2 regions of the Streptomyces sp. NPDC017095 genome follow, and region 1 is predicted to be linked to the other one. Evidence: predicted binding sites of a transcription regulator. Region 1 holds the regulator's gene; the other holds the start of a gene.

Evidence for each region. Region 1 encodes HrcA, which represses chaperone genes, less so after heat shock. Its sites were predicted from a motif close to TTNGCACTCNGNNNNNCNGAGTGCNAA; they were not measured.
Region 2: a site for HrcA is predicted at 2,739-2,765, ahead of groES (co-chaperone GroES). Genes of this name have one in related genera too.

The regions. Positions count from the first base shown of each region.
Region 1 is NZ_JBIROU010000002.1:201,251-206,008, reverse strand. Features, by position in the region: gene ACH4OA_RS03940 (DUF3097 domain-containing protein) at 1-251, opposite strand, end outside; gene ACH4OA_RS03935 (MBL fold metallo-hydrolase) at 319-1,041, opposite strand; gene hrcA (heat-inducible transcriptional repressor HrcA) at 1,201-2,217, shown strand; gene dnaJ (molecular chaperone DnaJ) at 2,218-3,354, shown strand; gene ACH4OA_RS03920 (nitronate monooxygenase) at 3,430-4,518, shown strand; gene ACH4OA_RS03915 (16S rRNA (uracil(1498)-N(3))-methyltransferase) at 4,515-4,758, shown strand, end outside.
Region 2 is NZ_JBIROU010000009.1:256,966-261,723, forward strand. Features, by position in the region: gene ACH4OA_RS20200 (methyltransferase domain-containing protein) at 1-864, opposite strand, end outside; gene ACH4OA_RS20205 (polysaccharide deacetylase family protein) at 955-1,854, shown strand; gene ACH4OA_RS20210 (polysaccharide deacetylase family protein) at 1,851-2,663, shown strand; gene groES (co-chaperone GroES) at 2,913-3,221, shown strand; gene groL (chaperonin GroEL) at 3,337-4,758, shown strand, end outside.

The sequences.
Region 1 (4,758 bases):
GCCGCGCCCGGGGCCGGCCGGACCAGCGTCACCGTCCTGCCCTCCAGCAGGAACCCGCCCGGCGCGAGCGGGAACACCCGGTGCTTGCCGAAGCGGTCCTCCAGGGTCACCGCGCCCGCCTCGCAGCCGATCACCGCCCCGCAGAACCCGGTGCCGGCCTCCTCCACCACCAGCCCCGCCTCGGCCGGCACCTCCGGCACCGGTGCGGGCTTCTTCCACGGCGGGGTCAGGTCGGCGGAGTACTGGCGCATTCGGATGACGATAGGAGAAGCCGCGTGCCGACGCGCACGACACGCCGGGACCGGCGCCGGGTGCCGCTCAGGTCACGCCGAAACGCGCCGCCAGCTCCTCGCGCTGGCGCCGCACGAACGCCGCGTCCACCACCGCTCCGTGACCGGGCACGTACAGCGCGTCCTCGCCGCCCAGCGCCACCAGCCGGTCCAGGGCGGCCGGCCAGCGGGCCGGGACCGCGTCGGGACCGGCCTGCGGCGTGCCGGACTCCTCCACCAGGTCGCCGCAGAACACCACCTCCGGATCGCCCGGCACCAGCACCACGAGGTCGTGCGCCGTGTGCCCCGGGCCCACGTTGGCCAGCAACGCCTGGCGGCCGCCGCCGAGGTCGAGGGTCCACTCCCCGGAGACCAGGTGGCCGGGCGGCACCAGCGTGTCCACCGCCTCGTCCGCGTCCGCCACCGGCAGGCCGTTGCGCACCGCGTCCAGGCGCAGCCCCGCGCGCTCGTGGGCGAACACGGCGTCCAGGCCCACCGCGCCGTACACCTGCGCCCCGGCGAACGCGGCGGCGCCGAAGACGTGGTCGAAGTGGGGGTGGGTGAACGCGAGATGGGTCACACGGCCGCCTGCCAGTTCCTCGGCCAGCGCGCGCAGCCGGGCCCCCTCCGCGAGGCTGGAACCCGCGTCCACGAGCAGCGCCGTCCCCGCGCCCAGGACCAGCCCCGCCGTGCAGTCCCACCCGGGGAGCCTGCACCGGCCCACCCCGGGGGCCAGCCGTTCCCAGCCCAGCTCTTCCCAAGTCACGGTCATACCGGCGACGCTAGCGGTAGGAACCGGTACGGCGGCCCGACCTTGCCCAGTGTGTACCCGACAGCCGTACACTGGGCCGGGGATGCTGGCACTCACGTGGGAGGAGTGCCAGGCGGACGACCCGAACGGACGAGGGGACGACGTGCTGGAGGTGCGCGCATGCTGAGTGAACGCAGGCTTCAGGTGCTGCGCGCCATCGTCCAGGACTACGTGGGCACCGAGGAGCCGGTCGGTTCCAAGGCGCTCACCGAGCGGCACAGCCTCGGCGTCTCCCCGGCCACCGTCCGCAACGACATGGCGGCCCTGGAGGACGAGGGGTACATCGCGCAGCCGCACACCAGCGCGGGGCGCATCCCCACCGACAAGGGCTACCGGCTGTTCGTGGACAAGCTGGCGGGCGTCAAGCCGATGACCGCGCCCGAGCGGCGGGCGATCCAGAACTTCCTGGAGGGCGCCGTCGACCTCGACGACGTCGTGGCCCGGACGGTGCGGCTGCTCGCGCAGCTCACCCGGCAGGTCGCCGTCGTGCAGTACCCCTCGCTGACCCGGTCCACGGTCCGGCATGTGGAGCTGCTCTCGCTGGCTCCCGCCCGGGTGATGCTCGTGCTGATCACGGACACCGGCCGGGTCGAGCAGCGTATGGTCGACTGCCCGGCGCCGTTCGGCGAGGGCTCGCTGGCGGATCTGCGGGCGCGGCTGAACAGCAGGGTCGCGGGCCGCCGGTTCGCCGATGTGCCCAAGCTGGTCGAGGACCTGCCGGAGGCCTTCGATCCCGAGGACCGCGGTACGGTCTCCACGGTGCTCTCCACTCTGCTGGAGACACTGGTCGAGGAGAACGAGGAGCGGCTCATGATCGGCGGCACCGCCAACCTGACCCGCTTCGGGCACGATTTCCCCCTCACGATCCGGCCGGTGCTGGAGGCGCTGGAGGAGCAGGTCGTGCTCCTCAAGCTGCTCGGCGAGGCCAAGGACCCGGGCGTGACCGTGCGCATCGGCCACGAGAACGCCCACGAGGGACTCAACTCCACCTCCGTCGTGTCGGTCGGCTACGGTTCGGGCGGCGAGGCGGTTGCCAAGCTCGGCGTGGTCGGACCGACCCGCATGGACTACCCGGGAACGATGGGAGCGGTACGCGCAGTGGCACGGTACGTCGGACAGATCCTGGCGGAGTCGTAAGTGGCCACGGACTACTACGCCGTTCTCGGCGTGCGCCGCGACGCGTCGCAGGATGAGATCAAGAAGGCGTTCCGGAGGCTCGCGCGCGAGCTGCACCCGGACGTCAACCCGGATCCGAAGACCCAGGAGCGGTTCAAGGAGATCAACGCCGCTTACGAGGTGCTGTCGGACCCGCAGAAGAAGCAGGTCTACGACCTCGGCGGCGACCCGCTCTCGCAGTCCGGCGGGGCCGGCGCGGGCGGCTTCGGGGCCGGCGGCTTCGGCAACTTCTCCGACATCATGGACGCGTTCTTCGGCACGGCGTCGCAGCGCGGGCCGCGCTCGCGCACCCGGCGCGGCCAGGACGCGATGATCCGGATCGAGGTCGAGCTGGACGAGGCGGCCTTCGGGACGACCAAAGACATCCAGGTCGACACCGCCGTCGTCTGCAACACCTGCAACGGCGAGGGCGCGGCCCCGGGCACGTCCGCGCAGACGTGTGACATGTGCCGCGGCCGGGGCGAGGTCTCCCAGGTCACCCGGTCCTTCCTGGGCCAGGTCATGACCTCCCGGCCCTGCCCGCAGTGCCAGGGCTTCGGCACGGTCGTGCCGACCCCGTGCCCGGAGTGCGCCGGCGACGGCCGGGTCCGCTCCCGCCGCACGCTGACCGTGAAGATCCCGGCCGGCGTCGACAACGGCACGCGGATCCAGCTCGCCGGCGAGGGCGAGGTCGGCCCCGGCGGCGGCCCGGCCGGTGACCTGTACGTCGAGATCCACGAGCTGCCGCACTCCACCTTCCAGCGGCGCGGCGACGACCTGCACTGCACGGTCACCCTCCCGATGACGGCCGCGGCGCTCGGCACCAAGGTCCCGCTGGAGACCCTGGACGGCATGGACGAGGTCGACATCCGGCCCGGCACCCAGTCCGGCCAGTCGATCCCGCTGCACGACCGCGGGGTCACGCACCTGCGCGGCGGCGGCCGGGGCGACCTGATCGTGCACGTCGAGGTGCAGACGCCGACCAAGCTGGACCCGGAACAGGAGCGCCTGCTGCGGGAGCTGTCCAAGCTGCGCGGCGAGGAGCGGCCCCAGGGCCAGTTCCAGCCCGGTCAGCAGGGCCTGTTCTCCCGGCTGAAGGACGCGTTCAACGGACGCTGAGACGCGGCGGCCCCCGGCGCCGGCCGAGGGCCGCCCCGATTCGGACTTGTTCGACGGACGTGACACCATGCGGTCATGTCCTCCGCGCTGACCGGTCTGTTCCCCCTCCCGATCGTGCAGGCCCCCATGGCGGGCGGTGTCTCCGTCCCGCGGCTCGCCGCCGCCGTCTGTGAGGCCGGGGGCCTCGGCTTCCTCGCCGCCGGATACAAGACCGCCGACGGGATGTACCAGGAGATCAAGCAGCTGCGCGGGCTGACCGGCCGGCCCTTCGGCGTCAACGTCTTCATGCCGCAGCCGGAACTCGCCGAGTCCGGGGCCGTCGAGGTCTACGCCCAGCAGCTCGCCGGCGAGGCCGCCTGGTACGACACCGAGCTGGGCGACCCGGACGGCGGCCGGGACGACGGATACGACGCCAAGCTGGCCGTCCTGCTCGACAACCCGGTGCCCGTGGTCTCCTTCCACTTCGGCGTGCCCGCCCGGGAGATCCTCGACCGGCTGCGCCGGGCCGGCACCCTCACCCTGGTCACCGCCACCACCGCGGAGGAGGCCCGCGCGGTGGAGCGGGCCGGGGCGGACGCGGTCATCGCGCAGGGCGTGGAGGCCGGCGGCCACCAGGGCACCCACCGGGACGTCCCGGAGAACGACGGCACCGGCATCGGCCTGCTGTCGCTGGTCGCCCAGGTCCGGGAGGCCGTGAGCATCCCGGTCGTCGCCGCCGGCGGCATCATGCGCGGCGGCCAGATCGCCGCCGTCCTCGCGGCGGGCGCGAGCGCGGCCCAGCTCGGCACCGCCTTCCTCGCCACCCCCGAGTCCGGCGCCTCCGACCCGCACAAACAGGCGCTGACCAACCCGCTGTTCGTCCGCACCGAGCTGACCCGCGCCTTCACCGGCCGCCCGGCCCGCGGGCTGGTCAACCGCTTCCTGCGCGAGCACGGCCCCTACGCCCCGGCCGCCTACCCGGAGGTCCACCACCTCACCTCGCCGCTGCGCAAGGCCGCCGCCAAGGCCGGGGACGCGCAGGGCATGGCGCTGTGGGCGGGCCAGGGCCACCGGATGGCCCGCGAACTGCCGGCCGGACGGCTGGTGGAGGTGCTGGCGGCCGAACTCGCCGAGGCCGGCGCGGCGTTGACGGAGCTGCCGCGGCCCGGAGGTGACCCGCGATGACCGCCCCCGTCTTCGTCGTCGACCGACTCGACCCGGCCGGGACCGAGTTCGTGCTCGACGGGCCCGAGGGACGGCACGCCGTGTCCGTGAAGCGGCTGCGGCCCGGCGAGCCGGTGATCCTCACCGACGGACGCGGCCGCTGGGCCGAGGGCGCCGTCCAGGCCGCCGAGGGCAAGGACCGCCTGGTCGTCACCGGACTGGAGACCGTCCGCGAGGAGGAACCGGCCAGCCCGCGCATCA
Region 2 (4,758 bases), on a different contig from region 1:
GGCCACCTCCGCCACCAGATGCGCGCGGATGACCGCGCCGTCCGGCTCGTACAGGTACCGGCCCACCGGCCGCACCGCGGGATCGGGCAGGCCGCGGCCGAGCAGCGTCCGCGGGCCCGGCAGCAGCGTGGCCCGCACCGCGCCCGGCGCCCCGGTCCCGAACCACAGCACCGCCTCCTTCACATCGCCGCCGTCGGAGATCCACTCGGCCTCGGCCTCGGCCGGGACGGTCTCGTGCGGGATGCCGGGGGCGATCTTCAGCGCGGCGCGGGGCGCGCGGCGGGCGGCCTCGACCGCCCAGGACAGCGGCGGCGAGTACGCCTCCGGGTCGAACACCCGGCCGCGTCCGCCGCGCCGGGCCGGGTCCACGAACACCGCGTCGTACCCGGCGGTGTCCACCTCCGTGACATCGGCCTCGCGCACCTCGATGAGCCCGGCCAGGCCCAGCGCCTCCGCGTTCGCCCGGGCCGTCGCGGCGGTCAGCGGGTCGCGGTCCACGGCCAGCACCCGGATTCCCGCCCGCGCCAGCGCGATCGCGTCCCCGCCGATGCCGCAGCACAGGTCGGCGACGGAGGTCACGCCCAGCTCCGTCAGCCGCCGGGCCCGGTACGCCGCCACGCTCGCCCGGGTCGACTGCTCGACCCCGTTCGGGGTGAAGAACATCCGCCCGGCGTCCCCGGCCCCGAACTTCGCCACCGCCCGCTGCCGCAGCCGGGCCTGGCCCAGCGCGGCCGAGACCAGTTCGGCGGGGTGGTCGCGGCGCAGCCGGGTGGCCACCGCGAGTTCCCGCGCGGGCTCGGTGTCGCGCACCTCGTCGAGGAGGGCGCGGCCTTCGGGGGTGAGGAGCAGAGCGAGGTCGTTCACCGGCTCATTGTGGGCCAGTCGGTGGATGACGTGCCCGCTGCGGCGGTGTCGCCCCGGACCGGGGGCCGCGGCCTGGGAGGATCCGGCACCATGCGAGCAGTAGGACAAAATGACAAAATTCCGACACGCGTCGCGCGGGTGGCGGCGGGCTCCACCGCCCTCGCACTGGCCGCCCTCCTGTCCGGCTGCGCCGGCGATCCCGCGCCCGTCACGGGCCACGGCGGCCCCGCCCGTCCGCCGGACGCCCGGGCCCGCCAGGCCGCCGAACACGCCCGGCTGGCCGCCGCCGCCCGGCGCTGGGGCCTCGCCCGCGCCCCGCTCACGCCCCCGGCCCCGCCGGCCCGCAAGCCCGTCATCACGCCCCGCGACGGCTTCGAGGTGGACGGCCAGGAGGAGGACGGCCTCCCGCCGGTCTTCACCACCATCCCCACCCGGCACAAGGTCGTCTTCCTCACCATCGACGACGGCGCCGAGAAGGACCCGGCGTTCCTGCGCATGATGAGCGAGCTGAAGGTGCCGTACACGGCCTTCCTCAGCGACTACCTCGTCAAGGAGGACTACGGCTACTTCCGCCGGATGCAGGCCCAGGGCGTCACCCTGAACAATCACACCCTCACCCACCCCTACCTGCCCGGCCTGTCCTACGAGGAGCAGAAGGACGAGATCTGCGGCATGCAGGCCGTCATCAAGAAGCAGTTCGGCAAGGCGCCCACCGTCTTCCGGCCGCCGTACGGCAACTACAACGGCGACACCCTGCGCGCCGCCCGGACGTGCGGGATCAAGTACGCGCCCATCTGGGACGAGGAGGTGTTCGTCGACCACTGGGAGTACCGCGACTGGGACCGCCGGCTGCACCCCGGCGACATCGTCCTGACCCACTTCCGCGGCCGGGACGACTGGAACGGCACGATGGTGGACGACATGCGCCGCTTCCTGGACAAGGTCACCCGCGAGGGCTACGCCGTGGCCCGCCTGGAGGACTACCTGTGAGGCGCGGGCGGGGCCCGGCCGCGGTCCTCGCCGCGGCCCTGCTCCTGACGGGCTGCGCCCAGTCCGTCGACCCCATCGAACGCCTCGGCAAGAAGGCCGCCGAAGGGGTGCGCCCGCACGCCGCCGCACCCGGCCACGCGTACCGGCGCTGGGGCCTGACCCGCCCGCTCGCCCGCTTCCCGGCGCACCCGGCCCGCCCGCTCGCCGCGCGCCCGGCGGCCCGCGGCCTGCCCGTGGTGGTCGACCGCGTCCCCACCCGCGACCCGGTCGTCTTCCTCACCTACGACGACGGCGCCGACCGCGATCCGCGCTTCGCCGACATGGTCCGCGACCTGCGGCTGCCCCTCACCCTGTTCCCCGGCGACCGCCTCGCCGCGCTCGGGGACCGCCGGCTGGCCCGGCTGCGCGCGCTCGGCGCCGGCATCGGGAACCGCACCGCCGGCCGGCGGGGCCCGGCCGGACTGCCGTACGCCCGCCGACGCGCCGAGATCTGCGGCCGGCAGGACCGCCTGCGCACCCGCCTCGGCGTCCGCCCGCGCTTCTTCCGCCCGGCCCACGGCTCCCCCGACCCGGCCACCCTGCGCGCCGCGGCCGACTGCGGCATCTCCGCGATCGTCCTGTGGCGCGCGGCCCTCACCCCGGCCGGCCTCGTCTGCGCCCACGGCCCCCGCCGCCTCGGCCCCGGCGACATCGTCCTGGTGGAGCCCGGCGAACCGGCGGACGCGCCCCTGCGCGAGCGCACGGCACGGGTGCTGAGGGAGGCTCAGGCCAGGGGCCTGACGGCGGCCCGCCTGGAGGACTATCTGTAACTCCGATTTTTCCGGCAACTCCGGGCCGCGGAACCACCCCCACGCGCTGTTCCGAGGCCGCCGCGCCGCGCGTCATTGGCACTCCGCTTGACCGAGTGCTAATCGCGGTCATAGTCTCAGCTCTGGCACTCAGCAGGTGAGAGTGCCAACAAAAGCGACGGGCAGGTCCGGCACCCGCGACGACGGATCGACCTGGTCGCCACCTCAGACAGTTAACCCCGTGAGATCTCCGAAGGGGGAGGTCGGATCGTGACGACCGCCAGCTCCAAGGTTGCCATCAAGCCGCTCGAGGACCGCATCGTGGTCCAGCCGCTCGACGCCGAGCAGACCACGGCCTCTGGCCTGGTCATCCCGGACACCGCGAAGGAGAAGCCCCAGGAGGGCGCCGTCCTCGCCGTGGGCCCGGGCCGGTTCGAGAACGGCGAGCGTCTCCCGCTCGACGTCAAGGTGGGCGACGTCGTCCTCTACAGCAAGTACGGCGGCACCGAGGTGAAGTACAACGGTGACGAGTACCTCGTCCTCTCGGCTCGCGACGTGCTCGCGATCATCGAGAAGTAATCACCTCAAGCAATCCGCTTGAGCTGCGCCCCTGGCCCCCGAGCCCGATAACAAGCCGGGCGCCCGGGGCGCAGCGTCTTTTCACCTACAGATTCCCGAGAGGGCTCCCGCTGTCATGGCGAAGATCCTGAAGTTCGACGAGGACGCCCGTCGCGCCCTTGAGCGCGGCGTCAACAAGCTGGCGGACACCGTCAAGGTGACGATCGGCCCCCGTGGCCGCAACGTCGTCATCGACAAGAAGTTCGGTGCCCCCACCATCACCAACGACGGTGTCACGATCGCCCGCGAGGTGGAGATCGAGGACCCGTACGAGAACCTCGGCGCGCAGCTGGTGAAGGAGGTGGCGACCAAGACCAACGACATCGCGGGTGACGGCACCACCACCGCCACCGTCCTCGCCCAGGCGCTGGTCCGCGAGGGCCTGAAGAACGTCGCCGCCGGCGCCTCCCCGGCCGCCCTGAAGAAGGGCATCGACGCCGCCGTCAAGGCCGTCTCCGAGGAGCTGCTCGCCTCGGCCCGCCCGATCGACGAGAAGTCCGACATCGCCGCCGTCGCCGCGCTGTCCGCCCAGGACCAGCAGGTCGGCGAGCTGATCGCCGAGGCCATGGACAAGGTCGGCAAGGACGGTGTCATCACCGTCGAGGAGTCCAACACCTTCGGTCTGGAGCTGGACTTCACCGAGGGCATGGCCTTCGACAAGGGCTACCTGTCGCCGTACTTCGTGACGGACCAGGAGCGCATGGAGGCCGTCCTCGAGGACCCCTACATCCTCATCAACCAGGGCAAGATCTCCGCGATCACCGAGCTGCTGCCGCTGCTGGAGAAGGTCATCCAGGCCGGCTCCTCCAAGCCGCTGCTGATCATCGCCGAGGACCTCGAGGGCGAGGCCCTGTCGACCCTGGTCGTCAACAAGATCCGCGGCACCTTCAACGCCGTCGCGGTGAAGGCCCCCGGCTTCGGCGACCGCCGCAAGGCGATGCTCCAGGACATGGCCGTCCTCACCGGCGCCACCGTCATCTCCGAAGAGGTCGGCCTCAAGCTGGACCAGGTCGGCACCGACGTGCTCGGCTCGGCCCGCCGCGTCACCGTCACCAAGGACGACACCACGATCGTCGACGGCAGCGGCAAGTCCGAGGACATCCAGGGCCGCGTCGCGCAGATCAAGGCCGAGATCGAGTCCACCGACTCCGACTGGGACCGCGAGAAGCTCCAGGAGCGCCTCGCGAAGCTGGCCGGCGGCGTGTGCGTGATCAAGGTCGGCGCCGCCACCGAGGTGGAGCTGAAGGAGAAGAAGCACCGTCTGGAGGACGCCATCTCCGCGACCCGCGCCGCGGTCGAGGAGGGCATCGTCTCCGGTGGCGGTTCCGCTCTGGTCCACGCCTCCAAGGTCCTCGAGGGCAACCTCGACAAGACCGGCGACGAGGCCACCGGTGTCGCCGTGGTCCGCAACGCCGTGGTCGAGCCGCTGCGCTGGATCGGCGAGAACGCCGGCCAGGAGGGCTACGTCATCGTGTCCAAGGTCAAGGACCTGGACAAG